Regions from separate parts of the Pseudomonas sp. LBUM1646 genome, predicted to be linked through region 2. Evidence: predicted binding sites of a transcription regulator. Region 2 holds the regulator's gene; the other holds the start of a gene.
What was found. The regulator FliA, encoded in region 2, starts transcription of late flagellar genes. The targets are predictions, from matches to a motif close to CTAAAGTTTNNNNNNNNNNNGCCGNTAA.
Positions count from the first base shown of each region.

Region 1: ACA071_RS25010 (flagellar protein MotY) is a predicted target of FliA. The motif match lies at 4,022-4,049, and genes of this name have one in related genera.

Region 1 is NZ_CP166810.1:5,486,325-5,502,446, reverse strand. It holds gene grxD (Grx4 family monothiol glutaredoxin) at 1-242, shown strand, start outside; gene bfr (bacterioferritin) at 351-824, opposite strand; gene ACA071_RS25030 (bacterioferritin-associated ferredoxin) at 1,023-1,241, opposite strand; gene ACA071_RS25025 (peroxiredoxin) at 1,557-2,159, shown strand; gene rnt (ribonuclease T) at 2,235-2,912, opposite strand; gene pyrC (dihydroorotase) at 2,909-3,955, opposite strand; gene ACA071_RS25010 (flagellar protein MotY) at 4,115-5,023, shown strand; gene ACA071_RS25005 (argininosuccinate synthase) at 5,152-6,369, shown strand; gene ACA071_RS25000 (hypothetical protein) at 6,499-7,200, opposite strand; gene ACA071_RS24995 (response regulator transcription factor) at 7,769-8,395, shown strand; gene ACA071_RS24990 (PA3496 family putative envelope integrity protein) at 8,439-8,618, opposite strand; gene nth (endonuclease III) at 8,725-9,363, opposite strand; gene ACA071_RS24980 (Rnf-Nqr domain containing protein) at 9,390-9,968, opposite strand; gene ACA071_RS24975 (RnfABCDGE type electron transport complex subunit G) at 9,961-10,572, opposite strand; gene ACA071_RS24970 (RnfABCDGE type electron transport complex subunit D) at 10,569-11,561, opposite strand; partial or broken gene rsxB (electron transport complex subunit RsxB) at 12,364-12,738, opposite strand; gene ACA071_RS24960 (electron transport complex protein RnfA) at 12,756-13,325, opposite strand; gene metG (methionine--tRNA ligase) at 13,454-15,505, opposite strand; gene apbC (iron-sulfur cluster carrier protein ApbC) at 15,837-16,122, shown strand, end outside.
Region 2 is NZ_CP166810.1:1,846,155-1,862,163, forward strand. It holds gene ACA071_RS08200 (hypothetical protein) at 1-432, shown strand, start outside; gene ACA071_RS08205 (DUF6124 family protein) at 573-923, opposite strand; gene flhA (flagellar biosynthesis protein FlhA) at 1,472-3,601, shown strand; gene flhF (flagellar biosynthesis GTPase FlhF) at 3,613-4,947, shown strand; gene fleN (flagellar synthesis regulator FleN) at 5,064-5,894, shown strand; gene fliA (RNA polymerase sigma factor FliA) at 5,891-6,631, shown strand; gene ACA071_RS08230 (chemotaxis response regulator CheY) at 6,800-7,171, shown strand; gene ACA071_RS08235 (protein phosphatase CheZ) at 7,194-7,982, shown strand; gene ACA071_RS08240 (chemotaxis protein CheA) at 8,036-10,261, shown strand; gene ACA071_RS08245 (protein-glutamate methylesterase/protein-glutamine glutaminase) at 10,311-11,444, shown strand; gene ACA071_RS08250 (flagellar motor protein) at 11,444-12,184, shown strand; gene motD (flagellar motor protein MotD) at 12,200-13,090, shown strand; gene ACA071_RS08260 (ParA family protein) at 13,134-13,922, shown strand; gene ACA071_RS08265 (CheW domain-containing protein) at 14,038-14,925, shown strand; gene ACA071_RS08270 (chemotaxis protein CheW) at 15,015-15,500, shown strand; gene ACA071_RS08275 (DUF2802 domain-containing protein) at 15,501-15,893, shown strand.

The DNA.
Region 1 (16,122 bases), 3.3 Mb from region 2:
AAGCCGCGCAGTCCGTCATGGCGTGTGGTGAGAAATTCGCCTACGTGGACATCCTGCAGAACCCGGAAATTCGCGCCAATCTGCCAAAGTACGCCAACTGGCCAACCTTCCCGCAACTGTGGGTCGGTGGTGAGCTGGTCGGCGGTAGCGACATCATGACTGAAATGGCTGCTGACGGTTCGTTGCAGGCCACGATCAAAGCCGCTGTTGAAAAAGCCGCTGCTGGCAAGACCGAAGCCTGATCCGCTTCTGCATGGGTTTCAGGCAAGCCTGAAACCCGGGCAATAAAAAGCCCCGCACCTCATAAGAGGGCGGGGCTTTTTAGTGTCTCGAGTTTAGCGAAGGCTAACTTACTCTTCGCCCATCTGCGATTGCAGATAGTTCTCAAGACCGACTTTATCGATCAGGCCCAATTGGGTTTCCAGCCAGTCGATATGTTCTTCTTCGGATTCGAGAATATCTTCAAGCAGCTCACGGCTGCCGAAGTCGCCGACGGTTTCGCAATGGGCGATCGCGACCTTGAGGTCCGCGTGACCGGCGAGTTCGATACGCAGGTCGCACTCAAGCATTTCCTTGGTGTGTTCGCCGATCTGCAGCTTGCCCAGGTCCTGGACGTTCGGCAGGCCTTCAAGGAACAGGATGCGCTTGATCAGCTTGTCCGCGTGCTTCATCTCGTCGATGGATTCTTTGTACTCATGCTTGCCGAGCTTGTTCAGACCCCAATCTTCATACATGCGCGCATGCAGAAAGTATTGATTGATCGCGACCAGCTCATTGGCAAGGATCTTGTTGAGATGCTGGATGACTGTAATGTCGCCTTTCATGATGGGGTCCTGCCCTTTATTAACTGACTATAAGGCAGAGTTTGAGCCGCGTAATTAGGAGTGTCAAACCTAAGTTATTGAAAATTATATGAAAATTAATCGGAATAAGAATGTTTGTGTTCCGCGTTTTGACCCTAAGCGGTTGATTTTCAGGCATAAAAAAACCGGACTTGAGTCCGGTTCTTTGAAATACGGTAATTATGCGGCAGTAAATTCAACAGGAAATGGAATCGCGGCTTGGGCGGTTTGCAGCTTGGTCAGGGTTTCGCGCACCACTTCCTTGGCAAGGCAGGCGCATTTACCGCATTGACTCGCTACGCCGGTGGCCTGACGGACTTCTTTATAGCTGCAGCAACCTTCATAGATTGCATCGCGGATTTGACCGTCGGTGACGCCAGTGCAGAGGCAGACATACATAAGTGAGAACCGTCGCTGGTTGTGACTCAATTGCGATGGATCTTAATGTTAACGAGAATGATTGTCAAAGTGCTTTCTGAAAGCTTCGCGTTATAAGCGTCGATGGCTGACGAACGGTTTCCAACATGGCATTGCGACAGTAACGGCAGCGAGTCTGAATTTCTGCCGCCGCTGAAAAACCGTTAAGGACAGCTCAAAAACGCCGTGTATGATGGTCGGTCCTTGCGAAGGCGGTTCGTGTCACAGGGATGTCGCTTGCGGGTGGCAGGCTGACGCGGACCCAGTTCTTCACGTTATTAGACCAGGAGATATCCAATGAGCGTACTCGTAGGCAAACAAGCCCCAGACTTCACCGTACCGGCCGTACTTGGCAACGGCGAGATCGTAGACAGCTTCACTCTGTCGTCGGCCATCAAAGGCAAATACGGCCTGGTGTTCTTCTACCCGCTGGACTTCACCTTCGTTTGCCCGTCCGAGCTGATCGCTCTGGACAACCGCATGGCTGACTTCAAAGCCCGCAACGTTGAAGTGGTTGCCGTGTCGATCGACTCGCATTTCACCCACAACGCATGGCGCAACACCCCGGTCAACAATGGCGGTATCGGCCAGGTCCGTTACACCATGGCTGCCGACATCAAGCAGGAAATCATGAAGGCCTACGACGTTCAGTCCGCTGACGGCGTTGCATTCCGTGGCGCGTTCCTGATCGACGACAAAGGCGTTGTCCGCTCGCAGATCATCAACGACCTGCCGCTGGGCCGTAACATGGAAGAGCTGATCCGTCTGGTCGACGCTCTGCAATTCCACGAAGAGCACGGCGAAGTTTGCCCTGCCAACTGGAAAAAAGGCGACAAAGGCATGACCGCTTCCACCGAAGGTGTTGCGGCTTACCTGACCGAGCACGCTGCGGCCCTGTAAGCCCAAGCGTCAGGCATAAAAAAACCGGCCGTTGAGGCCGGTTTTTTTGTGGGCGGAATAAACCCGGCGACTGGATCAGTCGTTGAAGTCTTCCCAACCGCCCATTTGTTTCCAGCGATTGACGATGCCGCAGAACAGCTCGGCCGTCTTCTCGGTGTCGTAGCGAGCCGAATGGGCCTCGCGACCGTCGAAGTCGATATCGGCCGCCTGGCAGGCCTTGGCCAATACGGTCTGACCGTAAGCCAAGCCGGCGAGGGTGGCGGTGTCGAAGCTGGAGAAAGGATGAAACGGGTTACGTTTCATGTCCAGGCGCGCCACAGCGGCGTTGAGGAAGCCCAGGTCGAAGCTGCTGTTGTGCCCGACCAGGATCGCCCGCTTGCAGCCGTTGGCTTTCAGGGCCTTGCGGATGCCGCGGAAAATATCGGTCAGCGCGGTTTCTTCACTCACCGCCATGCGTAGCGGATGATCGAGCTTGATCCCGGTGAACTCCAGGGCCGCCGCTTCGATGTTCGCGCCTTCGAACGGCTCGACGCGGAAGAAGTAGGTGTGATCGGCGTACACAAACCCTTTTTCGTCCATGGCGATGGTGGTCGCCGCGATTTCCAGCAGGGCGTCGGTGGCCGAGTTGAAACCACCGGTTTCTACGTCGACGACAACCGGCAGGTAACCACGGAATCGGGCCGCCATTGGATGACGAGGACTGCCTCCGCCGCCTTGACCGTCCTGTTCGTCGTCGAAATGGTCTTCACTCACGCGTGTTCCTCCAGCAGGCGCCAGCGCAGTTTTTCACCGGCGCGCAGCGGGATTACGGTCAGCTCGCCAAATGGCAGGCTGGTTGGGGCGGTCCACTCATCGCGGACCAGGGTAATGCGATCGGTGTTCACCGGCAGGCCATAGAAGCGCGGGCCGTTGAGGCTGGCAAAGGCTTCGAGCTTGTCCAGCGCGTTGCGCTGTTCGAAGGCTTCGGCGTACATCTCGATCGCAGCATAAGCGGTGTAGCAACCGGCACAGCCGCAAGCGGCTTCTTTGGCGTGCTGGGCATGCGGCGCCGAGTCGGTGCCGAGGAAGAACTTCTCGCTGCCGCTGGTGGCGGCGTCGAGCAGGGCTTCCTGGTGGGTGTTGCGCTTGAGAATCGGCAGGCAGTAGAAGTGCGGTCGAATCCCGCCCACCAGCATGTGGTTGCGGTTGTACAGCAGGTGATGAGCAGTGATGGTTGCGCCGACGTTGGCCGGAGCCGCGTTGACGAACTGCACGGCATCGCTGGTGGTGATGTGTTCGAACACCACTTTGAGCGTCGGGAAACGCTCGACCACACGCCGCATGTGCTCATCGATGAAGATTTTTTCGCGGTCGAACACGTCGACATCGCCACGGGTGACTTCACCGTGAATCAACAACGGCATCCCGACTTCGGCCATGGCCTCGATTGCCGGGAAGATCTTGTCGATGCTGGTGACGCCAGAATCCGAGTTGGTGGTGGCGCCGGCCGGGTACAGCTTGGCGGCGTGAACGAAACCGCTGGCCTTGGCTTCACGAATTTCTTCGGGTTGGGTGCGGTCGGTCAGGTACAGCACCATCAGCGGTTCGAAACGACTGCCGGCCGGGCGTGCAGCGAGAATCCGCTGGCGATAGCCGTCGGCTTCAGCGGCGTTGCGCACCGGAGGTACCAGGTTGGGCATGATGATGGCGCGACCAAAGGTGCGCGCGACATCCGCAACGGTATTGGACAAAACAGCACCATCGCGAAGATGAATATGCCAGTCGTCGGGACGCAGCAGGGTCAGGCGGTCGGACATGAGGGGATTCCAGGCGGGTCAAACTGAGGGGAATGCTACCGGAAAAGACTCTCTCAGGCACTCGCTATCAAGTTTTGCAGGAACGTACCGATATGAACTAGGTATGCCGTAAACATGTGTGTGTCGGTCTTTTTGTTGTAGAAGCCAGTGGAGCCTCCCGTGCGCCAGCGTTATTTAGCCTTGCTCAGTGTGTTTGCCAGCCTTCCCGCGATGGCGCTCACTTTCCAGACCCGTCTGGAGAGCATCGAGTGGACGGTCGAAGGTGACAAATTCGAATGCCGCCTGACCCAGCCGATTACCGATTTCGGTTCCGGTGAGTTCGTGCGTCGTGCCGGCGAACAGGCGATCTTTCGTCTCAAGGCCTACAACTCGGTGATCGGCGGCGGGTCCGCGACCTTGCTCGCAGCCGCTGCGCCGTGGCAGCCGGGGCGTGGCGACCTCAACCTGGGATCGGTCAATATTGGCAGCGGCAACGTGCTGTTCAACAGTTCGCAGGTGCAGGCCGGGCGTCTGATCAACGGTTTGATGGACGGTCGCAGCCCGGTCATTCGCCGCGCTTCAGGTGATGGTCGAGTGTCCGAAGTCCGTTTGCTGCCGGTCAAGTTCAACAAGGCGTTCAATGACTATCAGGGTTGCGTGGCCAAGCTGTTGCCACAGAATTTTGAACAAGTGAAACAATCGGAAATCGGTTTCCCTGGCGAAGGCGTCGACCTGGATCCGCAAGCCAAGGCCAAGTTGCAGGTGATGCTGGAGTTCATGAAAGCCGATCCGACGGTCAATCACATCGAGCTCGACGGACACTCCGACAACAGCGGCAATCGCCTGACCAATCGTGAGCTGTCTCGCCGTCGCGCGTTGGCGGTGATGGACTTCTTCAAGGCCAATGGCTTCCAGGAATCACAGATCACCATGCGCTTCCACGGTGAGCGCTACCCGCTGGTGCCGAACACCAATGCCGCCAACCGGGCGAAAAACCGTCGAGTCGCGGTACGCCTCGAACGTGTGGCGCCCACCGAGAAACCGGCCCCGCAATCCGCCTCTGCCGCGAGCGCTGCAGCGACCTCCTGAACCTGTTGTGTTCGTCGCCAGCTCGACAGAATCTGTCGCTTCGTCGTCATAAGCTGTCGCGGTACTGTAAATTATTTCGTATGAGCGGTAGACTTCACGGCTTTCCGTAAACCCCGTGGAGTGATGGCATGGCGGACGTAAACAAGGTCGTTCTGGCGTATTCCGGCGGCCTGGACACTTCGGTGATCCTCAAGTGGCTGCAGGATACTTATAACTGTGAAGTAGTGACCTTCACCGCTGACCTGGGTCAGGGCGAAGAGGTCGAGCCGGCCCGCGCCAAGGCTCAGGCCATGGGCGTAAAAGAAATCTACATCGACGATCTGCGCGAAGAATTCGTGCGTGATTTCGTGTTCCCGATGTTCCGTGCCAACACCGTTTACGAAGGCGAGTACCTGCTGGGTACTTCCATCGCTCGTCCGTTGATCGCCAAACGCCTGATCGAAATCGCCAACGAAACCGGCGCTGACGCCATTTCCCACGGTGCCACCGGCAAGGGCAACGACCAGGTTCGTTTCGAGCTCGGCGCCTACGCACTCAAGCCAGGTGTGAAAGTGATCGCCCCTTGGCGCGAGTGGGACCTGCTCTCCCGTGAAAAGCTGATGGATTATGCTGAAAAGCACAACATCCCGATCGAGCGCCACGGCAAGAAAAAATCCCCGTACTCGATGGATGCCAACCTGCTGCACATCTCCTATGAAGGCGGCGTGCTGGAAGACACCTGGACCGAGCACGAAGAAGACATGTGGAAATGGACCGTCTCCCCGGAGAACGCTCCTGATAAAGCGCAGTACCTGGAACTGACCTACCGCAACGGCGACATCGTCGCACTGGACGGGGTAGAAATGACCCCGGCCACCGTGCTGGCGACGCTGAACAAAATCGGTGGTGAACACGGCATTGGCCGTCTGGACATCGTAGAAAACCGCTACGTAGGCATGAAGTCCCGCGGTTGCTACGAAACCCCTGGCGGCACCATCATGCTGCGCGCTCACCGTGCGATCGAATCGATCACCCTGGACCGCGAAGTGGCTCACCTCAAAGACGAGCTGATGCCGAAATACGCCAGCCTGATCTACACCGGTTACTGGTGGAGCCCAGAGCGTCTGATGCTGCAACAGATGATCGACGCTTCCCAGACCCACGTGAACGGCGTAGTGCGCCTGAAGCTGTACAAGGGCAACGTGATCGTCACCGGCCGCAAGTCCGATGAATCGTTGTTCGACGCCAACATCGCCACCTTCGAAGAAGACGGCGGCGCCTACAACCAGGCTGATGCGGCGGGCTTTATCAAGCTCAATGCGTTGCGCATGCGGATTGCAGCCAACAAAGGTCGCAAGCTGTTCTGAGATCGTTGCAGCGGTAATTGAGGTCGTGGCCCTGTCGTCGACAGGGCCGCAACTTTAAATAGGTTGTTCTGCCCGGCATTTCGTTGTCAGCGCTTATTTCGTTTCGACTCAAGCCATTACCTTTCCTGATCATTCACCAAGCGTCTGGTCCGGCACTGTCACGCCCTGTGAGTTCAAGTTGTAGACAATACAGAAGGTCTCGCAAGCGCTTTTATTTCTGTGTTTTGAATACTTGAGCGTGCCTTCCCTCAGCAATTTCTCCGATTCGCTGCACACCAGAAACACGATCACTTTCGCAGGTCGGCTCCGTGGTTTACGGATTGTTTCCATCAAGGCGGCGAAAGCCACATTCGTATTTACCCCGCGAGCATCGATGATACTCAAGTCTTTTAACGGCGCCGGCAAACTCAGCTGGGCTGGCGGATCCTGCGCGTTCCAGAACCAGCAAGGAACACCTTTCACTCGGGTTGAAAAGCTTGGAGGGGCGCGTTCAGATGCCGTGGCGGCAACGGAATCTTTGAACTTTGCCGGTGAGCCGTTTGGTGGTGCAGACTTTTTGTTTTCTGAATGCTCGACGTTATCAATTACTTTTAGGAAACTCTTGTCGTTACTAAAGTCAGAGGGGGCGTACAGCGAGCGATAGTTGAAATTGAGCGTGAGAAAAAAAAGAAAAAGTAAGTAAAACGGAAAGCTGATCAAAAACCATATATATAATTCTCGTTCATTGTTCTCAAGAAAGGGCAGGGAGACAGCCGCGGATGATTCTGAGATTGCTGCAAATACAGCAATAATGGTCAGTGGGTTCGAGATTCTTTTTTTGAGTTTTTTCATGTTTTTTGCTCATAAGATAATATATTTTTCTCGTGCAGATAAAGTGTCTGTTAGTGATAAGTGTTTTGGTTTTGAATGCTGTTTTTTATTAAGTGTCCGATCTTGTATAAAAGGGTTGTGGGTATCTTGGGGTAACTGTAATGCTCAGGGTTTGTGTGTGTTGGATGTTCTTGTTTCAAAAAGTTTTATTTTAGGTTGTGTTTGTTTCTACAGGTGTATAGCCAATAATTGACGATTTGTATTTGGTCATGGGCTTTGATATTGAGAATATCGGCTGCTTTCAAGCATTGCGCCGTAGTCAATGGAGGCCGGATTAGTTTTGAGGCTGTCGGTTATGCGCTGTATTGGATGTAAGGTGAAACAAAAAAAGCCCCCGACGCTCGGCGCTCTTAAGGTTTTTACGTTTTCAAGCTCAATATATTCAAGGTTTTTTTGTAGGAATCATCCGCGTTACTTGTAGGGAATGTCTCTCGGTGCGGGTGCCTGGGGGGGACGGCATGCCACGGGTGAAACGACTAGGCTATTGTGCGGGCTCTAAAAATTCGAACAGCGAAAATTGGACTTGCCCATGAATAAAGTGCTGATCGTGGATGATCACCCTGTCATTCGTCTTGCGGTGCGTTTGCTAATGGAACGTCATGGCTACGAAGTCATCGCAGAAACAGACAATGGTGTGGATGCATTGCAACTTGCTCGTGAACATATGCCGGATATTGTCATTCTGGATATTGGAATCCCGAAACTGGATGGTCTGGAAGTCATCGCGCGTCTGACGTCAGTGGCGTTACCGTTGAAAGTGTTAGTGCTGACCTCCCAGGCCCCCGGACATTTTTCGATGCGCTGCATGCAATCGGGTGCCGCTGGTTATGTTTGCAAGCAACAGGACCTCACTGAATTACTCAGCGCAATAAAGGCTGTATTGTCAGGCTACAGTTACTTCCCTAATCAAGCCTTGCACACGGTTCGGTCCAGTCTGGGCAATGCCAGTGAAGCCGATATGGTGGATCGTTTGTCGGGACGGGAAATGATGGTGTTGCAACAACTGGCTCGGGGGAAGACAAACAAGGAGATTGCCGATGGAATGTTCCTCAGCAACAAGACCGTCAGTACTTACAAGACCCGGTTGTTGTTGAAGCTCAATGCGCGTTCGCTGGTGGATTTGATCGAGCTGGCCCAGCGTAATGGCCTGGTGTGACGACTTAAAGTAAAAAGCCTCCGTTTCGGGAGGCTTTTAGGTGTCATAGATCAAAATCGTAATCGGCCAATTGCTTTTGCAGTCGGCGCTCCTCCAGCAGATTGTCGATGGTGCGGCGCTTGCTCAGGTTGGTTTTTGCAACCTCAACCACCGGTTCAGCGTCATCGGCTTCAACGGGGGTGAAGTCGTCTTCTACGTCCAATTGCTCTTTGCCAGTGCTCATTTTGTTACTCCAGGCTAAGACTGCCTTTGGCGCTCCTTATATCGACATTCTCCCGGCGGGTAAAAAAGATTTTTTCAATCGATAAATCAATAAATCTAATAGTGCCTCAATCGTCCGAGGTCTTTTGCTTGTATTCGCACAAATCCTCGATCCGGCAACTGCCGCAGCGAGGCTTGCGGGCCAGGCAAACGTAGCGCCCGTGCAGGATCAGCCAGTGATGAGAGTCGAGCAGAAACTCCTTGGGCACGAACTTCATCAGCTTGTGCTCCACCTCGACCACATTTTTGCCAGGCGCAATGCCGGTACGGTTGCTGACCCGGAAAATATGGGTGTCCACGGCCATGGTCAACTGGCGGAATGCCGTGTTGAGCACCACGTTGGCGGTCTTGCGGCCAACGCCGGGTAGCGCTTCCAGCTCCTCGCGGGTCTGCGGCACTTCGCCGCCATGGCGCTCCACCAGCAAGCGGCAGGTTTCGATCACATTTTTAGCTTTGCTGTTGAACAGGCCGATGGTCTTGATGTACGCCGACAGACCTTCGACACCCAAGGCATAAATCGCCGCCGGGGTATTGGCCACCGGATAGAGTTTCGCCGTGGCCTTGTTAACGCCGACATCAGTGGACTGCGCCGACAGAATCACCGCGATCAGCAGTTCGAACGCAGAGGAATAGGCCAGTTCGGTCTTCGGCTCAGGATTGTCTTCGTGAAGCCTGCGGAAGATTTCGTAACGTTTTGCGGCATTCATGGGTGATGCGTTTCCTCGAAAGCGGGTCAGTTTGAGGGCGTTGGGCGAAGCCAGGCCTGCCATCCGGCGATCAACAGCCCCAGCAGAATGAATCCGCCGGGGGCGAGGGTGGCCAGGCGCAGGCCACCGTCGGCGGTCAGAACAAGGCCGGGCCAGTCCGTCGCACCGGTCAGCCAGGACAGATGAGCGCCGAGGGTGCCGTTGCCGATGATCTCGCGCAACAAGCCCAGGCCCATCATCAGCGCGCCGAACAGGCCACACAGGCGCAAGCGATCACGCCAGGGGTTGTCGAAAAAGCCATTGTTATCCAGCACCACACATTGCAAGGCGATGAGCCCGGCATACAACCCCAGGTGTTGCTGCCATTGCAGCGACCAGGATTGCCCGGCGAGTTCGGCGCAACTGGTCAGCGTGGCCGCCAGCAGGACGCCGGCAGGCAAGCGTGCCCAGGGGACGAGTCGGGCGCGTAATGGGCCCATCCCGGCGTCATAGACAGCAATCACCACCACGAACATCAGCCACAGTCCCAGCGCAGTCATCAAGGAGCCGGTGGCGCCGATCAGTGGTGCCAGCATCAATGAGTTCTGCACAGACGCCTTATTCATGGGAGTCGCTCCCCAGCAGTTGTTGCCGATGCTCATCGAAATAGCGCAACGCATCATGAATGGCGTTGATCACGGCTCTTGAAGTCGTGGTCGCCCCGGCCATTTGATCGAATTGACCCTGATCCTTTTTCAATGCCCAGCCATTGTCAGCGGGATCGGTGCGCGACTTGCCGGTGAAGCTGTGCAGCCAGGCATTCGGCCAATCGGCGAGACGACCACCGAGGCCCGGTGTTTCAGCCTGTTTGAGGGTTTTGACTCCCAACAGTTTGCCGTTGGCATCGATGACGATCAGCAACTCGATGGCGCTGGTGTAACCCAAGGTCTGGCTGCGCAGCAACACGGCGCTGGGTTGGCCGGCCTTGGTTGCCCGATACCCTCCCAGCAACGTGCTGTTGCTCAGCGGGATGTTTTCGAGGGGCAGGGCCTGTTCCAGCGGCTGGTTGTCGTAGCTGTCGGGCGGCAGCATATCCAGCAGCGTGCGACTGTCGATCAAGCGCTGTTCAGTGGCAATGCGCGCCGCGCTGGTGTGTTGCACAAGGTAGGTCGCAGCCATTCCAAGGCAGGCCAACAACACCAGGGTCACGACGCTTGTTGCGCGGTTCATGGTGCGGTTCGCTCCTGCCGGGCGTCGACAAACCGCTCCAGCGCCGGCACACAAAGGTTCATCAACAGCACGGCAAAGGCCACGCCGTCCGGGTAGCCGCCCCAGGTTCGAATCAGGTAGGTCAGCAGCCCGACACCCACGCCGAACAGCAGCCGGGCAGTGGGGCTTTTTGCGCCGGACACCGGCTCCGTGACGATGAAGAAGGCACCCAGCATGCTCGCGCCCGTCAGTAGATGAAACAGCGGCGAGCCGTGGGAGTCGGAGCCCGAGCCGTTCCAGCACAGCAGGCTGATGAGGAACAGGCTGGCGAGCATGCCGACCGGCGCATGCCAGCTGAATACCCGTTGCTGGAGCAGAAAGGCGCCACCAGCCAGAAACGCCAGGTTGACCCATTCCACACCACGACCACCGAAGTGGCCGAACGCCGGGTTGCCGGCGAACAGTTCATCCATGGTCAGGCTTTTATTGATGCGCAGGCTGTCTAGCGCCGTGGCCTGGACCCAGGCATCCGGGGTCTGGCTGAAACTGAAGCCGAAGACCAGCGACAGACCGCCGGGCAGGTCCATGCCATGGGACGACGGCCAGTGCGTCATCAGTTGGGGAAAGGTCACCAGTGCCAGGGCGAAACCGAGCATGGCCGGGTTGAACGGGTTCCTGCCGACGCCGCCATACAGGTGTTTGCCGAACAGCAGCGCGGCCGCGGCCGCACTGACCGTCAGCCACCACGGGCAATAGGGCGGCAAGGCCAATGCCAGTAACGTCGCCGTGACCAAGGCACTGCCGTCACTCAAGGTCGGCTTGAGCGGGCGCTGGCGCAGTTTAAGCACCGCGGCCTCTACCGCCAGCGCCGTCACGGCCGTCAGAATCAGGTTGATCAATACACCCCAGCCATACAGCCAAAACAGCACCAGCATCCCCGGCACAGTGGCCAGCAATACCCGCTTCATGGCCTGCTGAAGGCGTTCGTCCACCGATTCAAGGGGCGACATAGGCCTCCACCAAACGTTCGGCTTCCAGTAGTCGGACGCGTGCCTTGTCCACCAACTCTGCGGGCGTATCGCCCCGACGTTCAAGTTTGCTGACGTCGGCGCGGGCGTAGGCCAATTCGGTTTTCAGCTGTCGAAGCTGGCTGTCGATCGGGCGCTTTTCGACGCGCATCAGGTCAGGCAACGGTTGCTCGCTGACCGCTTCAGCCTCGTGCAAGGCCTGTTCGGCATTTTTCAATGCCAGCTCCAACGCTTCGATCTGTTCAACAGACGCTTCGTTGGTATGCGCTTTTTTCAGTTCGGCGCGGCGCATGGCCAACTGGATTTTCGCCCGTTTCAGTTCGGCGTCTTTTGCCGGGGCAACCGGTGCCGGAGCGGGTGGCGCCGTGCTTTCCAGTTGCGCCAGCGCCTGCTCGGCGGCTTCGAACTGCTGTTGCAGCACGATCAGTTGCGACTGTTGCTCGAAGGTCGGCGGATGCCCGAAGGCCTTGAGCGACTTGTTCAATTGCGCCCGACTCATCGCCAGATCGATCTTGGCTTTTTTCAACGCCGCGTCAGCGGTCGCCGCTTTCTGCGCGCGGACCCGCTCAAGGGCGGCCTGCACCGGATTGACCGTCACTTCGCTGGGTTGCGCGGCACGTTGTGCGCGTGCCTGGCGTTCGGCGACTTTCTGTTGTTCTTCACGGTGCAGTCGGGCGTTGCGCTGTTCGAACCGACGCCGCGCACGATTGCGCTTGGTGGCGCGAGCCCGTTGTTCTTCAAGACTGAACGCCAGGCCGCCAACAATCGGCAGCACCGTGGCCAGCGGCAGTGGGCGCATTTCGATGCAATCCACCGGGCACGGCGCCACGCACAGGTCGCAACCGGTGCATTCATCCACAATCACCGTATGCATCAGTTTCGCCGCACCGACAATCGCGTCCACCGGGCAGGCCTGGATGCACTTGGTGCAGCCAATGCATTCGGCCTCGCGGATGTAGGCAATCTGCGCCGGTGCCGAACCGCGACTGATGTCCAGTTCCAGCACCGGCACTTTCAGCAAGTCGGCCAGGGCGGCAATGGTTTCGCTGCCGCCCGGCGGGCACTTGTTGATCGACTCGCCGCTGGCGATGCCTTCGGCGTAGGGCTTGCATCCGGGGTGGCCGCACTTGCCGCATTGGGTCTGGGGCAAGAGGGCGTCGATGCGTTGAATCAGACTCATGTTTTGATCAGTCCACTGAATCCGAGAAAGGCCACTGCGATCAGTCCGGCGCCGATCAACTGGATCGGCAAGCCACGAAAGGGCAGGGGAACATCGTTGTCACGTGTGCGCTGGCTCAAGTCGCTGAACAGAACCAGCACCAGCCAGAAGCCCAGCCCGGCACCCAGGCTCAGGGCGCTGGCGTGGAAAAATCCCTTGTCGTCCTGGACATTGAGCAACGTCAGCCCGAGTACGCCGGCATTGCCGAGCAGCAAGGGCCAGAGGCCTTCGAACGAAAGTTTTGGCAATAGTCGCGACAGTAACGTCAGCAGCGGGGCGATCAGCAGAACGCTCAACGGCAGGAACACGAACAGGCGCAGCGCCGTCAGCTCCAGTGGCACCAGTAGCCAGTGGTAGAGCGCGTAAGCGAGCATGCCAACGATCAGCATCAGGCTCGCGGTGGCAATGCCGAGTGCATGGACCTGCCGTTGTTCGGCTCCCAACAGCGGATCGACGCCCAGCGGCCACTGCAACACGAGGTTGTTGATCAGGGCGGCGCTGATAAGCGTAAGAAGCAGTTCGGTCATGATCGTGCCGGCAGAAGGAGGCCTGTCTAACAAGGTTAGGCATTATCCGGCAAGGACGGAGGGTGGGCCAGACATGAAAATCCCACAGTCATGCCTGGCACGACTGTGGGATTGGTTCAGCGAAGTCCTTACTTGATGCGCTGACCCGGCTTCGCGCCGCTGTCAGGGCTCAGCAGGTAGATTTCTTCACCGCCAGGGCCGGCTGCCATCACCATGCCTTCGGAGATCCCGAACTTCATTTTCCGGGGCTTGAGGTTGGCAATCATCATGGTCAGGCGACCATCGAGCTTGGATGGATCCGGGTAAGCGCTCTTGATCCCGGAGAACACGTTGCGTTGCTCATCACCGATGTCCAGGGTCAGGCGCAGCAGTTTGTCGGCGCCCTCCACGTGCTCAGCCTTGACGATCAGCGCGACGCGCAGATCAACCGCCGCAAAGGCGTCGAACTCGATCTCCGGCGACAGCGGTTCCTTGACCAGCTCGCCGTTGCCGGCCGGTGCCGCATCGCCGGTATCGGTGGCGCTGGCGGTCAGGTCTTCTTTCGAGGCGTCGGTCATGGCTTGCACTTTTACCGGGTCGATGCGGGTCATCAACGGTTTGAACTCGTTCAACTGATGATTGCTCAGCAGCGTGGCGTGGTCGTTCCAGGTCAGCGGCGCGACGTTCAGGAACGCCTCGGCGTCGGCGGCCAGCAGCGGCAGCACAGGCTTGAGGAAGATCACCAGTTGGCGGAACAGGTTGATGCCCAGGGCGCAGATGGCCTGGACTTCGTCGTGCTTGCCTTCCTGTTTGTTCAGCGACCACGGCGCCTTGTCGGCGATCCAGGCGTTGGCGCGGTCGGCCAGGCCCATGATCTCGCGCATGGCGCGGGCAAAGTCGCGAGCCTCGTAGGCATCGGCGATGCTCGGCGCGGCGGCCAGGAACGCGTCGGTCAGTTCTGGTGCCGCATTACCCGCCACCAATACACCGGCGTTGCCTTTCTGGATGAAACCGGCGCAACGGCTGGCGATGTTGACGACTTTGCCCACCAGGTCGGAGTTGACCTTCTGTACGAAGTCTTCGAGGTTCAGGTCCAGGTCGTCGACGCCACGGCCCAGCTTGGCCGCGTAGTAGTAACGCAGGTATTCCGGCGACAGGTGGTCCAGGTAGGTCCGGGCCTTGACGAAGGTGCCGCGGGACTTGGACATTTTCTGACCGTTGACGGTCAGGTAGCCGTGCACGTTGATGCCGGTCGGCTTGCGGAAGCCCGCACCTTCAAGCATCGCTGGCCAGAACAGCGCGTGGAAGTTAACGATGTCCTTGCCGATGAAGTGGTACAGCTCGGCGGTGGAATCCTTGGCCCAGAACGCATCGAAATCCAGGTCCGGACGACGGGCGCACAGGTTCTTGAAGCTGGCCATGTAGCCGATCGGCGCGTCCAGCCACACGTAGAAGTACTTGCCCGGCTCGCCGGGAATCTCGAAACCGAAGTACGGCGCATCGCGGGAGATGTCCCACTGTTGCAGGCCGGCGTCCAGCCATTCGGCGATCTTGTTGGCGACCGCGTCTTGCAGGGTGCCGCTGCGGGTCCAGGCCTGGAGCATTTCCTGGAAGTCCGGCAGTTTGAAGAAGAAGTGCTGGGAATCCTTGAGCACCGGGGTGGCGCCAGAGATGGCCGACTTCGGATCCTTCAGGTCGGTGGGCGCGTAGGTCGCACCGCATTTTTCGCAGTTGTCGCCGTACTGGTCTTCGGTACCGCATTTCGGGCAGGTGCCCTTGATGAAGCGGTCGGCCAGGAACATTTTCTTTTCCGGGTCGAAGTACTGCGTGATCGAGCGCTGGGCAATGTGCCCGGCGTCGCGCAGCTTCAGGTAGATCTGGCTCGACAGCTCACGGTTTTCTTCGGAATGAGTGGAGTGGAAATTGTCGAAGTCCACCAGGAACTCGGCAAAGTCGGCGCTGTGTTCAGCCTGGACGTTGGCGATCAGTTGTTCCGGGGTGATGCCTTCCTTTTCCGCGCGCAGCATGATGGCCGAGCCGTGAGCGTCGTCGGCGCAGACATAAATGCATTGATTGCCGCGGTGCTTCTGGAAGCGCACCCACATGTCGGTCTGGATATATTCCAGCATGTGGCCAAGATGGATCGAACCATTGGCATAGGGCAGGGCGCTGGTGACGAGGATCTTGCGTGGCTCGGACATGGGGCTCGGCTACTTGATGAAACGGAGGTCGGCCACTATAAAGCGCTGGCGCATATTTTTCACCCCCGCGACCGGCATCCACGGACCTTTGTAGCCGCTGCCGAAGGCTGCGTTCGGCTGCGAAGCAGTCGCTATTGCTGTCGACCTGATTAGCCTGACACACCGCGGTGCCTGAATTTTCGACTGCTTCGCAGCCGAATGCAGGCTCCGCCAGCTGCTACAGATTGCGTCTGGATGGAGGACATTTGTCACATTCTGAAAGCATGCCGTCGGAGCGAGAGAACAGGTACGATACCCGCCTGATTTTCCAGTCTTGCTATCGGAGTTGCCCATGAGCGCCCTCAATCGCGCAGCGGTGGAAGCCGTCCTTCGCCAATACACCGACCCTTACCTGAACCAGGATCCGGTCAGCGCCGGGTGCGTGCGCAACATCGACATCCAGGGCGATCGCGTCAGCGTCCAGCTGGAACTCGGTTATGCCGCCGGTCTGTTCAAGAGTGGCTGGGCTCAGTTACTGCAAATGGCTATTGAAGGGCTGGACGGCGTGGTCACTGCGCGTGTCGAGATCACCAGCGTGATCGCCGCGCACAAGGCCCAGGCACAGATCCCGGGCCTGG
Region 2 (16,009 bases):
ATCCGTAGTACAGAGGATTTGTTCCGCGTCTTTGATCATGCTAGTAACTACCTTGATGACTGGGCTGAAGGGGATTTGCGGGAGCGATATCACAAACCAAAATTCGAGCTCGTCAAGGGCCAATTTGAAGTGACAGCAGGCAAGGACTTTCAGCTACGTGAAAAACGCCAGATTGAGATAAGTGATTTGCCGATTATTCAATTCGAATGGGCGCTCGATTTGATGGTCGGGCATGATTTTCAGGCTGATTCGCAACAACCCCGTGTCTCGGAGGGGGCGAGGTCGCCCGGTTCAGTCGCGGTTCTGGGGTATGCCCAGGAGGAGTCGGTACCGGTGGAAGGTCTGCTAATGCGCCGGGGTACACAGTATATGAACGCTAAAAAACTCAGTTATGGCGCTATTTCACCCGAGCAGATTCTGACGGCGCAGTGATTGTGCTGGCCTGAACCTGTGGGAGCGGGCTTGCTCGCGATGAGGCTGTGTCAGTCAATGAAGATGTTGGCTGATGCACCGCCATCGCGAGCAAGCTCGCTTGTATGTTTAGACTTGAAGGGGTGGGCTGAAGCCCTGCCCTAACTCTGCGGGTCGAGGTTATCCAGCGCTCGATTCACCGCTAATTCCGCGAGCATGATGTTCTGGGCGATCCCCAGCACCGTGCTGCGCTGCGAGCCTTTCAGCCCTGTTGCGAAATCGTTGGCCATGACGCTGGCCGAGGCCAGCGACTCACTGGCGTGGGCGAGCAAGCTTTCGGTTTTGTTGTCCGGGGCGACCATGAACATCGTGCTGGGTTTTCGCTCGCTGGCGTTCAGGCGGGCGCTCAGGTTGATGTACTCCTCGAGGGCGCGGTCGGCGGCTTCCTGAAGTTTTTGTCGGTCGATTGAGGTGTCGTCGATATCGGGTGGGTTCGGTGTTGGTTTGAACATGGATGAAACTCCTAATCCATTAAAAAGAGCCGTCACCTTCGCTACCAGACGAAGGGTGGCGGCCACACGCAGGTTGGTAGACCGGGATTAGGAACGGTCGCCCGAAGGCGCCTGCGCATGACCACCATAAAACCGAGACGAAAAGTCTCGGCAAAGGATAGTGCTTTGCGACCTAATCCCGGGCTACCAACCCGATCGCTGTTTTTCAGCGACCCGGAAACGATAAATCCCGGCCCTCAAGCGCACAAGCCGGCGGATTCTGGCGTAGTCGTAGTCCGTGGCGCAAGAATGTGTAGGGCGAGTAAGTGTCTGGAGATTTCGCTTAAACACCGCTGTTTAAGATCGTTCCCACGCTCCGCGTGGGAATGCCTCTACGGACGCTCCGCGTTCAGCCCTGGGTGGGACGCGGAGCGTCCCGGGCTGCATTCCCACGGGTCGCGCAGAAACGATCATCCCCGCCCCGACAAAAGTTGGAAGGCTTCTTGCAGTAGCCGCTCTGCGTCTGCTTCAGGCGTCAAAAGTTTGCTTTAAAGGAACGGGGAAAACCGGTGGATCGCTCTCAGTTAATCAACAGTGCTCGCACAAACGTCGCCGACTTGAGTCGGGGCAATCTGGGTGTGCCGCTGTTGCTGCTGGTCATGCTGGCCATGATGATGTTGCCGGTGCCGCCGTTCCTGCTGGACGTGTTTTTTACGTTCAACATCGCCTTGTCCATCGTCGTGTTGCTGGTCTGCGTCTACGCCTTGCGGCCGCTGGATTTCGCGGTGTTCCCGACCATTCTGCTGGTAGCAACACTGATGCGCCTGGCGCTGAACGTGGCCTCCACGCGGGTGGTAATGCTCCACGGCCAGGAAGGGCATGCCGCCGCCGGTAAGGTGATCCAGGCCTTCGGTGAGGTGGTGATCGGCGGTAACTACGTGGTCGGTATCGTGGTCTTCGCGATTTTGATGATCATCAACTTCGTCGTGGTGACCAAGGGTGCCGGGCGGATTTCCGAGGTGAGCGCGCGCTTCACCCTCGATGCGATGCCCGGCAAACAAATGGCCATCGACGCCGATTTGAACGCCGGCCTGATCGATCAGAACCAGGCCAAATTGCGCCGCATGGAAGTCGCCCAGGAAGCCGAGTTCTACGGTTCCATGGACGGTGCCAGCAAATTCGTACGCGGTGACGCCATCGCCGGCCTGCTGATTCTGTTTATCAACCTGATCGGCGGCATGGCGGTCGGTATCTTCCAGCACGGCATGACCTTCGGTGACGCTGGCCGGGTTTACGCACTGTTGACCATTGGTGACGGTTTGGTGGCGCAATTGCCATCACTGTTGTTATCGACAGCGGCGGCGATCATGGTGACCCGTGCTTCCGGCTCGGAAGACATGGGCAAGCAGATCGGTCGCCAGATGTTCGCCTCGCCGAAAGCGTTGGCGGTGGCGGCAGGCCTGATGGCGGTCATGGGCCTGGTGCCCGGCATGCCGCATTTCTCCTTTCTCAGCATGGCGGCCCTGGCGGGTGGCGGTGCTTACCTGTTCTGGAAGAAGCAGAGCGTGGTCAAGGTTCAGGCTTTGCAAGAGGTCAAGCGTCAACAAGAGCTGCTGCCATCCCCGGCCCGCGCCCAGGAAACCAAGGAATTGGGTTGGGACGACGTGACCCCGATCGACATGATCGGCCTGGAAGTCGGCTATCGCCTGATTCCGCTGGTGGATCGCAACCAGGGTGGTCAACTGCTGGCGCGGATCAAGGGCGTGCGCAAGAAGCTGTCCCAGGATTTGGGCTTCCTGATGCCGACTGTGCACATTCGTGACAACCTCGACCTGGCGCCAAGCGCCTATCGCCTGACCCTTATGGGCGTGATCCTCGCTGAAGCCGAGATTTACCCGGATCGCGAGCTGGCGATCAACCCGGGGCAGGTCTACGGCACGCTCAACGGCATAACCGCCAAAGATCCGGCTTTTGGCCTGGAGGCGGTCTGGATCGAAATCAGCCAGCGCGCCCAGGCCCAGTCCCTTGGTTACACCGTGGTCGATGCCAGTACGGTAGTGGCAACCCACTTGAACCAGATTCTGTACAAGCACTCCAGTGAGCTGATTGGCCACGAGGAAGTGCAGCAACTCATGCAATTGCTGGCCAAAAGCTCGCCGAAACTGGCTGAAGAGCTGGTGCCGGGTGTGGTTTCGCTGTCGCAACTGCTCAAGGTGTTGCAGGCGCTGCTCGCCGAACAAGTGCCGGTTCGGGACATTCGCAGCATTGCCGAGGCTATAGCCAACAATGCCGCCAAGAGTCAAGATACTGCCGCTCTGGTGGCGGCGGTGCGGGTCGGCGTATCCCGCGCAATCGTCCAAAGCATTGTAGGGACTGAGTCGGAGCTGCCAGTTATCACCTTGGAGCCAAGGTTGGAACAGATATTGCTCAATAGTCTTCAGAAGGCAGGACAAGGCTCGGAAGAGGGCGTTCTGCTGGAGCCAAGCATGGCAGAGAAGCTGCAGCGCTCGTTGATCGAAGCGGCACAGCGTCAAGAGATGCAAGGTCAACCGGTGATTCTGCTGGTAGCCGGTCCGGTTCGCGCGATGCTTTCGCGGTTCGGCAGGCTGGCAGTCCCGGGTTTGCACGTGTTGGCGTATCAGGAAATCCCTGACAACAAGCAAGTGACCATCGTTGCGACAGTAGGGCCCAACGGCTGAGGTAGTGGTTTATGCAAGTTAAGCGTTTTTTCGCCGCCGATATGCGTCAGGCCATGAAACTGGTTCGTGATGAGCTGGGGGCTGATGCCGCCATTATTGGCAACCGCCGGATCGCCGGCGGTGTCGAGCTGACGGCTGCCCTGGATTACAAATTGTCGGCGCTGGCCCCGCGCGTTCCGAACATGGAGCTCGAGGATGAGCTGCGCAAGACCCAGTCGCGCATCGTCACTGCCCAGGCCGAACTGAGCCTGCGCGGCGAAGGCGAGACCGACGGTGACAAGACCACCAATCGGCAGTTGTTCGCCGGCCTGCCGTTGACCGCCGCCGAGCCGCTGATCGAACCGACTTACGAACAGCCACGCCGTGCTGCGCCGGCCCCTGCGCCAGCCGCCGGTGGTGTTGACCCGCGGGCTTTCGATTCGATGCGCTTCGAGCTCAACAGCCTGCGCGAACTGATGGAAGTGCAACTCGGCTCCCTGGCCTGGAATCAGCTGCAAGGCAGCCGTCCGGCCCAGGCGAACCTGTGGCGTCGCCTGCAACGCATCGGCTTGTCCGGCCCGTTGTCGCGCGATCTGCTGGCACTGATTACCGATATTGAAGAGCCTCGTCAGGCCTGGCGCATGTTGCTGGCGCACCTGGCGCGGATGATCTCCACACCGGAAGTCGAGCCACTGGAAGAGGGCGGCGTGATTGCCATGGTCGGCCCTGCCGGCATGGGCAAGACCACCACCCTGGCCAAGCTCGCGGCCCGTTACGTGCTCAAGTACGGCGCGCAAAACATCGCGCTGGTGAGCATGGACAGCTACCGCATCGGCGCCCAGGAACAACTCAAGACGTTGGGCCGCATTCTCAATGTGTCGGTGACCCACGTCGATCCGGGCCAGTCCCTGGTGCAGGCGCTGGAGCCATTGCTGCGCAAACGCGTGGTGCTGATCGATACCGCGGGCCTGCAAGCCAGCGATCCGGCCCTGCGCATGCAGCTCGAAAGCCTGGCCGGTCGCGGCATCAAATCGAAAAATTATCTGGTCCTGGCAACCACCAGCCAGAAACAGGTTCTAACCGCTGCTTATCACAGTTACAAGCGGTGTGGGCTGGCCGGCTGCATCCTGACTAAACTGGATGAAACGGCGAGTCTGGGCGAGGTGTTGAGCCTGGCCATCAGTCATGAATTGCCGGTGGCTTACCTCACCGATGGCCCGCGTATTCCAGATGATCTGCATCTGCCGCGGCGTCACCAGTTGGTCAGTCGCGCGGTCAGCGTGCAAATGCAGGAAGAACCCAGCGAAGAAGCCATGGCTGACATGTTCGCTGATATTTACCACAGCCCGACCAAGCAGGTTGGCTGAGGTACTAATGAACAGTTTTTGTACCTACATCGATGGTCTGCCATGCATTGTTCAGTTAATGAACGCGCAGCCAGTAATGTGGCCTCCGTCTATGCAAGACAAGGTAAAGAAATAACATGGGCAGCATGCATCCCGTACAGGTGATCGCGGTGACCGGCGGCAAAGGTGGCGTCGGGAAGACTAACGTGTCAGTGAACTTGTCCCTGGCTCTAGCAGAGCTTGGCCGGCGCGTCATGCTGCTGGACGCCGATCTGGGTCTGGCGAACGTCGACGTTCTGCTGGGACTGACGCCCAAACGTACCCTGGCCGACGTGATCGAAGGCCGCTGCGAGCTGCGCGACGTTCTGTTGCAGGGCCCGGGCGGTATCCGCATCGTCCCGGCCGCGTCCGGCACCCAGAGCATGGTTCATCTGAGCCCTGCCCAGCATGCCGGCCTGATCCAGGCCTTCAGCGATATCGGCGATAACCTCGACGTATTGGTGATCGACACCGCTGCGGGTATTGGTGACTCGGTAGTCAGTTTTGTCCGCGCCGCCCAGGAAGTGTTGCTGGTGGTCTGCGACGAGCCGACCTCCATCACCGACGCCTACGCCCTGATCAAACTGCTGAACCGCGATTACGGCATGAACCGCTTCCGCGTCCTGGCCAACATGGCCCAGAGCCCGCAAGAAGGTCGCAACCTGTTCGCCAAGTTGACCAAGGTCACGGACCGCTTCCTCGACGTCGCCTTACAATACGTCGGCGCCGTGCCTTACGACGAAAGTGTGCGCAAGGCCGTGCAGAAACAACGCGCCGTCTACGAAGCCTTTCCGCGCTCCAAGTGCGCCCTGGCGTTCAAGGCGATTGCACAGAAAGTCGACACGTGGCCGCTACCGGCCAACCCGCGTGGGCATCTGGAGTTTTTCGTCGAGCGCCTCGTGCAACAGACCGCAGGACCCGTCCTATGACAGCCAGTGGCTACAACCTCTACAAGAAGTCGGCACGTGATGCGCAATACGAGCTGATCGAGCGTTACGCGCCACTGGTCAAACGCATTGCTTATCACTTGCTGGCGCGTCTGCCGGCCAGTGTCCAGGTGGAAGACCTGATCCAGGCCGGGATGATTGGCCTGCTTGAAGTGTCGACCAAATACGACGCCAGCAAAGGCGCGAGTTTCGAAACGTACGCGGGCATTCGAATCCGTGGCGCGATGCTCGATGAAGTACGCAAGGGGGACTGGGCACCACGTTCGGTCCACCGCAATACCCGTATGGTTAGCGACGCAATTCGCTCGATTGAAGCTAAAACCGGCCGTGATGCTAAAGATCACGAAGTTGCGGCCGAACTCCAATTGAGTCTCGACGATTATTACGGGATTTTGAACGATACCTTGGGCAGCCGCCTGTTCAGTTTCGACGACCTGTTGCAGGACGGCGAACACGAAGGGCTGCACGAGGATGGCGCCAGTGCTCATCTGGAGCCGTCACGCGATCTGGAAGATGAACGCTTCCAGACTGCGCTGGCGGACGCGATTGCCAATTTGCCGGAGCGTGAGCGACTGGTGTTGGCGCTGTACTACGACGAAGAGCTGAACCTCAAGGAAATCGGTGAGGTCCTGGGTGTCAGCGAATCGCGTGTCAGCCAGTTACACAGCCAGTGCGCGGCCCGTTTGCGGGGGCGTTTGGGGGAGTGGCGAGCGCGCTGAAGGCAGTGTGGGGACACTGCGAACGAGGCTGGTGTGGTGTTGAACTGCAGCGGTCTCGATTTGTTGTGCTCCAGACAGTCATTTGAGTGCTTTGCCGGATTGATTGAAATGGCGCGTCCAGGTGCTGGGCGCGTTTAAGACTGCTTGGAGGTCGAATTGGACAAGAACATGAAAATCCTCATCGTTGATGACTTCTCAACGATGCGGCGGATCATTAAAAACCTGTTGCGTGACCTTGGGTTCACCAACACGGTCGAGGCTGACGATGGCACCACTGCCATTCCGGTTCTCAACAGCGGCAGCATCGACTTTCTGGTAACAGACTGGAACATGCCCGGCATGACCGGCATCGACCTGCTGCGCCACGTGCGCGCCGATGAGAAGCTCAAGAGCCTGCCCGTGCTGATGGTGACCGCGGAAGCCAAGCGCGAACAGATCATCGAAGCGGCCCAGGCCGGTGTTAACGGTTATGTGGTCAAACCCTTCACGGCCCAGGCGTTGAAAGACAAAATCGAGAAAATTTTCGAACGCATCGGTTGAGCAACTGCGCCACGGGGGAGCTATGGAGCATAACGAATCTTCACAGGGCGATTTTGAATCGACCCTGAAAAAACACGCGGTCGAACTGGTCGAAAGCCTTGAAAAAGGCAGGTTCGGCGACGCTGTGCAACTGATCCATGAGCTCAACCAGACCCGTGACCGCGGCCTGTACCAGGAAGTGGGCAAGCTCACTCGCGAACTGCATAGCGCGATCGTCAATTTCCAGATTGACCCGAACATGCCGCAAGCCGAGGAAGTCTCGCAGATCACGGATGCCACCGAGCGTCTGGGTTATGTGGTCAAGCTGACCGAGGCCGCTGCCAACCGCACCATGGACCTGGTGGAAAACGCCACGCCGCTGGTCAATGGCCTGAGCAATGAAGCCCAGGCGTTGAGCACCGACTGGGGACGGTTCATGCGTCGCGAAGTCGGGGCTGAAGAGTTCCGCGAGCTGGCGCGGCGGGTCGACGGATTTCTGACACGCAGCAGCGAAGACAATCGCACGGTGTCGAGCAACCTGAACGACATTCTGCTGGCTCAGGATTACCAGGACCTCACCGGTCAGGTGATCAAGCGCGTGACCCAATTGGTCACCGAAGTTGAAAGCAACCTGCTCAAGCTCGTGCTCATGGCCAGCCAGGTAGACCGCTTTGCGGGTATCGAGCATGACCGTGAAGCGATGCTGGCTGAAAAAGATCCGCAAAAACATCTCTCTCAGGGTGAAGGTCCGCAGATTCATGCCGATAAAAGAGAAGACGTTGTGTCCGGTCAGGACGATGTGGACGATTTGTTATCCAGCCTAGGATTTTAGAGTTTTAGCATTTTAGGTTTTTTAGGTTTTTAGACCTCAGGAGCACCCCCTTAATGAGCTTCGGCGCCGATGAAGAGATCCTTCAGGATTTCCTGGTTGAGGCCGGCGAGATTCTAGAGCAACTGTCCGAGCAGCTGGTCGAGCTGGAAAGCCGACCGGATGATGCGGACTTGCTCAATGCAATTTTTCGCGGTTTTCACACTGTAAAAGGGGGCGCCGGCTTCCTCCAGCTCAATGAGCTGGTGGAATGCTGTCACATCGCCGAGAACGTGTTCGACATCCTGCGCAAGGGTGAACGACGCGTCGACTCGGAACTGATGGACGTAGTTCTCGAAGCGCTGGATGCGGTGAACGGCATGTTCACCGAAGTCCGCGAACGCAGCCCGATTACGGCTGCCACTCCAGAATTGCTTGAGGCCTTGGCCCGTCTGGCCGAGCCGCAAACTGCCGATGCAGCTCCGGTTGCCGACGTGGTGGAAGAACCGGCCGCTGAAAGCGAGTCGGGCGACATCACCGATAATGAATTCGAACAACTGCTGGACTCGCTGAACGCCGTCAAGGCCCAGGCCGAAGCTCCCGCCGCTGCGCCAGTGCCGAGCAGCAATGCTGCGGCCAGCGACGAAATCACTGACGCCGAGTTCGAGTCGTTGCTCGATCAGTTGCACGGTAAAGGTCAGTTCGCGGTGGATGCCGTAGCAGCTCCAGCTGCGAAGGCCCCGAAAGCGGCCGGCGACAGCTCGGACATCACCGACGACGAATTCGAAGCACTGCTCGATCAACTGCACGGCAAGGGCAACTTTGCTGTCGATGCGCTGGAAACCGCGATTGCTTCGGCGCCGGTTCCGGCTGCGCCAACCGCTAAAGCGGCCGGCGGCGATCTGATCTCCGATCACGAGTTCGAATCGCTGCTCGACGAATTGCACGGTAAAGGCAAGTTCACCGAGGTTGGCACTGGCGCAGTCGTGACTGCTCCTGCTGCCAAGGCGCCCGCTGCTGCACCGAAGCCAGTCGCCAAAGCGCCTGAGCCTAAAGCCGAAGCGCCAAAACCGGCAGCGGCTCCTGCTCGCGCCGCACCGTCCGCGCCGCCACCGGAAAAACCGGCCAGCGAAGCCGAGACCACCGTGCGGGTTGATACCGCGCGTCTCGACGAAATCATGAACATGGTTGGCGAACTGGTACTGGTGCGTAACCGCTTGGTCCGTCTGGGCCTTAACAGCGGCGACGAAGCCATGTCCAAGGCTGTGTCGAACCTCGACGTGGTCACGGCTGACCTGCAAACCGCGGTCATGAAGACCCGGATGCAACCGATCAAGAAGGTCTTCGGGCGCTTCCCGCGTCTGGTTCGCGACCTGGCTCGCCAGCTCAAGAAAGAGATCAACCTGGAACTGGTCGGCGAAGAAACCGACCTCGACAAGAACCTCGTCGAGGCCCTGGCCGACCCGCTGGTCCACTTGGTGCGCAACTCGGTCGACCACGGTATCGAAGAGCCGGCCGAACGCGAAGCGATGGGCAAGCCTCGCAGCGGCAAGGTGATTCTGTCTGCCGAACAGGAAGGCGACCACATCCTGCTGTCCATCTCCGATGACGGCAAGGGCATGGACGCTGATGTTCTGCGCGGCATTGCTGTGAAGAAAGGCTTGATGGACAAGGATGCAGCGGACCGTCTCAGCGAGTCGGACTGTTTCAACCTGATCTTCGCGCCGGGTTTCTCGACCAAAACCGAGATCTCCGACGTGTCGGGTCGTGGCGTGGGCATGGACGTGGTGAAAACCAAGATCGCCCAGCTCAACGGCACCATCAATATCTACTCGACCAAGGGCAAAGGCTCGAAGATCGTCATCAAGGTGCCGTTGACCCTGGCGATCATGCCGACGCTGATGGTCATGCTCGGCAACCAGGCGTTTGCGTTCCCGCTGGTGAACGTCAACGAGATCTTCCACCTCGACCTGTCGCGCACCAACGTGGTCGACGGTCAGGAAGTGGTGATCGTACGGGACAAGGCGCTGCCCTTGTTCTACCTCAAACGCTGGCTGGTCGCCTCTGCCGCTCACGAAGAGCAGCGCGAGGGCCATGTGGTGATCCTTTCGGTGGGCACCCAGCGGATCGGCTTTGTCGTCGATCAACTGGTGGGCCAGGAAGAAGTGGTCATCAAGCCATTGGGCAAAATGCTCCAGGGAACCCCGGGCATGTCCGGCGCCACCATCACCGGTGACGGCCGCATTGCGCTGATTCTCGATGTGCCGAGCATGCTCAAGCGTTACGCCGCACGGCGTATTTGATTCTGCCGCAGCGGGGCGACAACGCCCCGCTGCGTCTAACGGAGTGTTTATGGTAGTCAAAGTCCTGGTGGTGGACGATTCGGGGTTTTTCCGCCGCCGCGTCTCGGAAATTCTTTCAGCGGATCCGAACATCCAGGTTGTCGGTACGGCGACCAACGGAAAAGAGGCGATCGATCAGGCGCTGGCCCTCAAGCCAGACGTGATCACCATGGACTACGAGATGCCGATGATGGATGGCATCACGGCGGTGCGGCACATCATGCAGCGCTGCCCGACCCCGGTCTTGATGTTCTCCTCGCTGACGCACGAAGGCGCCCGGGTCACCCTGGATGCGCTGGACGCGGGTGCGGTGGATTTCCTGCCGAAAAATTTCGAAGACATCTCCCGCAACCCGGAGAAGGTCAAGCAACTGCTGTGCGAGAAGATCCTCAGCATTTCGCGCAGTAACCGTCGCGCCAATACCTACACGGCCCCGGCTCCGGTGGCGGCACCTGCACCGACGCCTGCGCCTTCGAGCGTCAGCAGCTACGGCAGCAGCGCACCTGCGCGTCCGGCACCGGCACCTTTGCCGATCCGTGCACCAGCGTCTTCCGGCCCATCGTCGCCCGCGCCGAAACGCAAAGCCTACAAACTGGTGGCCATCGGTACGTCCACCGGTGGCCCGGTTGCGCTGCAACGGGTGTTGACCCAATTGCCGGCCAACTTCCCGGCGCCGATCGTGTTGATCCAGCATATGCCAGCAGCCTTCACCAAGGCCTTCGCCGAGCGTTTGGACAAACTGTGCCGCATCAACGTCAAGGAAGCCGAGGATGGCGACATCCTGCGTCCGGGCCTGGCGCTGCTGGCACCGGGTGGCAAGCAAATGATGATCGATGGTCGTGGCGCGGTGAAAATCCTGCCGGGCGACGAGCGTCTGAATTACAAGCCGTGCGTGGACATCACCTTCGGTTCGGCGGCCAAATCCTACGGTGACAAAGTTCTGGCGGTGGTGTTGACCGGCATGGGCGCCGACGGTCGCGAAGGCGCGCGTCTGCTCAAACAGGGTGGCAGTGCGATCTGGGCTCAGGATGAAGCCAGTTGCGTGATCTACGGCATGCCGATGGCCATCGTCAAAGCGGATCTCGCCGACGCGATTTACAGCCTGGACGACATTGGCAAGCACTTGGTTGAGGCCTGTATCTGATGGATGTACTCAGCCTTATCGGGATCATCATGGCGTTCGTCGCCATCATTGGCGGCAACTACCTTGAAGGCGGTCACCTCGGCGCTCTGGCCAACGGCCCGGCGGCGTTGATCGTGATCGGTGGGACCGTCGGTGCGGCGCTGTTGCAATCGCCGATGAGCGCGTTCAAGCGCTCCATGCAGATCCTTGCCTGGATCCTGTTTCCACCGCGTGTGGATCTGGCCGGTGGCATCGATCGCGTAGTGAACTGGAGCCTGACGGCACGCAAGGAAGGCTTGCTCGGGCTGGAAGGGGTGGCCGACGCCGAACCGGACAACTACTCGCGCAAAGGCTTGCAACTGTTGGTCGATGGCGCCGAGCCGGAAGCGATTCGCAGCATCCTGGAAGTGGATTTCTACACCCAGGAAAGCCGCGACATCGAGGCCGCCAAAGTCTTCGAAAGCATGGGCGGCTATGCGCCGACCATCGGCATCATCGGTGCGGTGATGGGCCTGATTCACGTCATGGGCAACCTCGCCGATCCGTCGCAACTGGGCAGCGGCATCGCCGTGGCGTTCGTCGCGACGATCTACGGCGTGGCCAGTGCCAACCTGGTGTTGCTGCCGGTTGCAGCCAAGCTCAAGTCCATCGCGTTGCGTCAGTCGCGTTATCGCGAAATGTTGTTGGAAGGGATTCTGTCGATCGCCGAAGGTGAAAACCCTCGCTCTATTGAGTTGAAGCTTCAGGGCTTCATGGATTGATGGGGGAAATGGACCATGGCTCGTCGCCGTCAACCTGAAGAACACGTCAATCATGAGCGTTGGCTGGTGTCCTACGCCGACTTCATCACCCTGCTGTTTGCGTTCTTCGTGGTCATGTACTCGATCTCTTCGATCAACGAAGGCAAGTACAAAGTCATCTCGGAAGCGCTGATCGGCGTGTTCACCGATTCGGACCGTGCCCTCAAGCCGATCCCGATCGGTGAAGAGCGACCGGTGACCGTGACCCCGGCCAAGCCGCTGGTCAAGGATGCCGAGCAGGTCGACGCCGGCATCTCAGGCGCCAGCGATCCGCTGAAAACCATTGCCGACGACATCAGCGCCGCGTTCGGCGATTTGATCAGCTCCAACCAGATGACCATTCGCGGCAACGAGTTGTGGGTCGAGATTGAACTCAACTCCAGCCTGTTGTTCGGCAGCGGCGACGCGATGCCCAGCGACATGGCCTTCAACATCATCGACAAGGTCGCGGCGATCCTGAAACCGTTCGACAACCCGATCCACGTCGAAGGTTTTACCGACGATCAACCGATCCGCACGGCGCAGTACCCGACCAACTGGGAACTGTCCTCGGCCCGTTCGGCGAGCATCGTGCGCATGCTGGCGATGCAGGGTGTGAACCCCGGTCGCCTGGCGTCGGTGGGCTACGGTGAATTCCAGCCCGTGGCCAACAACGCCACCGCCGAAGGCCGCGCGCGCAACCGTCGGGTAGTGCTGGTGGTTTCGCGAAATCTCGATGTACGTCGCAGCCTCACAGGCACCGGAACCGCTAATGCAAAACCGGATGCCGCATTGAAGCGTGCTGGCACACAAACTGCACCGACCCCGGTCAAGTCGCCGGGACGAGAGAGCGCCGTCAATTCTCCGTCACCCGCATTAATACGTTGAGCTATTTCTCGGTCGACCTGATCGGCCGGGAGGAACAATCCGAATGAGAGTCTGGGCAGTTGCCAATCAAAAGGGTGGTGTTGGTAAAACCACTTCCTCTATCGCTTTAGCCGGGTTGCTGGCCGAGGCGGGCAAGCGCGTGGTCATCGTCGATCTTGACCCGCACGGCTCGATGACCAGCTATTTCGGCTACGACCCCGACACTCTGGAACACAGCTGCTACGACTTGTTCCTGCACAAGGGTAGCGTGCCCCAAGGCTTGCCTGGCCAGCTGTTGATGCCCACCAGTCACGAGAATATTTCCCTGTTGCCGTCGAGCACTGCGCTGGCGACCCTTGAGCGTCAGTCGCCGGGCCAGAGTGGCTTGGGCCTGGTGATCGCCAAGAGTCTGGCGCAATTGTGGCAAGACTTCGATTACGCGGTCATCGACAGCCCGCCGTTGCTCGGTGTGTTGATGGTCAATGCCCTGGCCGCCAGTCAGCAGTTGGTGATCCCGGTGCAGACCGAACACCTGGCCGTCAAAGGCCTGGAGCGCATGGTCAACACCCTGGCGATGATCAACCGTTCTCGCAAGCAGGCACTGCCGTTCAGCATCGTCCCGACCTTGTTCGACCGCCGCACCCAGGCGTCTCTCGGGACCTTGCGCGTGTTGCGCGACAAGTACCCGGAAGAAATCTGGCAAGGCTACATCCCGGTGGACACCCGCATGCGTGATGCGAGCCGGGCCGGTGTGACGCCTTCGCAGTTCGACGGCAAGAGCCGTGGCGTTCTCGCGTACCGCGCACTGCTCAAGCACCTGCTGGCCGCACAACTCGTCCCGGCGGTGGTCTGATGAACCCAATCCCCGTAGGAGCTGCCGCAGGCTGCGATCTTTTGATCTTGCTTTGTGGCGTCTCTGAAATTGCTAAAAGATCGCAGCCTTCGGCAGCTCCTACACTGGTGCGCGCATGAACCGGCCGGTGAAGGTCACCTCGCGTCCGCAACTGGCGCTCCAGTCTTATCTGGACAGCTTGCTGATGGAGGCAACTGAAGAGTTGCCGCTGGAAGTTGAAGCAGTTTCGGAAGTCGTAGCGGTTGTCGAAGCGGTCGAGGTCGAAGCGGCACTGGACGAGTTCCAGTTGGCGGTGCTCGAAGAACAGGCTCGTGATGCGCGTCCAACGGCGGCCGTTGCTGCACCCGCGGTTGCGCCAGTCGCCGAGAAAGCACCGGTCGCCGTGATCGAAGCCCCGGCCCCGATCCTGGCGCCGGTCTCGACCATCGCACCATTGCTGCAAGCCTTGGTGCCGCCCGTCGTTGAAGTTCACTTGCCGCCGAGCAACACGCCGCCACCGGTGGAAACCGATGGTCGTCCGTCCTGGGCCGCCGAGCCGTTCGAATGCCTGTTGTTCGACGTCGCCGGGCTGACCCTGGCGGTGCCGCTGGTGTGTCTGGGTTCGATTTATTCCCTGGCCGGCCACGAGTTGACGCCGTTGTTCGGTCAGCCGGAATGGTTCCTCGGGATCCTGCCGAGCCAGGCCGGCAACCTGAAAGTCTTGGATACCGCACGCTGGGTCATGCCGGACCGTTATCGCGATGACTTCCGCCAGGGCCTGCAATACGTTATTTCGGTTCAGGGCTACGAGTGGGGGCTGGCGGTGCATCAGGTCAGCCGCTCGTTGCGCCTGGACCCGAACGAAATCAAATGGAGAAGTCATCGAGGTCAGCGGCCATGGCTCGCCGGCACGGTGATTGAGCACATGTGTGCATTGCTGGACGTTTCCGCCCTGGCCGAGTTGATCGCCAGCGGTGGAGCAAAGCACATGGGCGGCAGCAAGCCGCTACACAAATCGACATAGCAGCCGACATAACAAGTAGGCGACGGCATTGTTGAATGCCGCCACACAGAACACACACCGCCAAGCGCGGTTTTTCGAGGGGTCAGGGTATGAGTAGTCACGCGACGAATGCAAAAGGTTCTGAAGATCCGATCCTGCAATGGGTAACCTTCAAACTGGACAATGAAACCTACGGCATCAACGTGATGCGCGTTCAGGAAGTCCTGCGTTACACCGAAATCGCCCCGGTCCCGGGTGCCCCGAGCTACGTGCTGGGCATCATCAACCTGCGCGGTAACGTGGTCACCGTGATCGACACCCGTCAGCGCTTCGGCCTGATGAACGCCGAGATCAGCGACAACACCCGTATCGTCATCATCGAAGCCGACAAGCAAGTCGTCGGGATCATGGTCGACAGCGTGGCCGAAGTGGTTTACCTGCGTCAGTCGGAAATCGAGACCGCGCCAAACGTCGGCAACGAAGAATCCGCCAAGTTTATCCAGGGCGTGTGCAACAAGAACAACGAACTCCTCATCCTGGTCGAACTGGACAAGATGATGAGCGAAGAAGAATGGTCGGATCTGGAGAACATCTGATTGATTCTTGAGGTTGCAGTCATTGTCCTGTTCTTGTTTTGGGCAGGCACGCTGGCCATGTTCCTGGCGTACATCCGCGGCCAGCGACTGATCGCCGCGCAACAGGCCGAGGGCGATGCGCTGCGCGATCAGCGCATCAAGGACCTGGCCAAGCGCGTCGACAACTACCAGAGCGGCAACGTGCGCATGGGTGAAGACCTGCACGAACTGCGCGCGGTGGTCAGCCCGTTGCCGGACAAACTGGCCCAGCTGGAACAACGCGACCCGTCGAGCCTGTCGTTTGCCCAGGCGGCGCGATTGGTGGGCATGGGCGCGAGCGTCGATGAACTGACTCAGTCGTGCGGCTTGACCCAGGCTGAGGCGGAGTTGATGAGTAAGATGCACAAGAACTGAGAAAGATCAAAAGATCGCAGCCTTCGGCAGCTCCTACGGGTGTACGCAAACCCTTGTAGGAGCTGCCGAAGGCTGCGATTTTTTTTGCGTTTAAACGCTGATTTTCCGGGGCGATG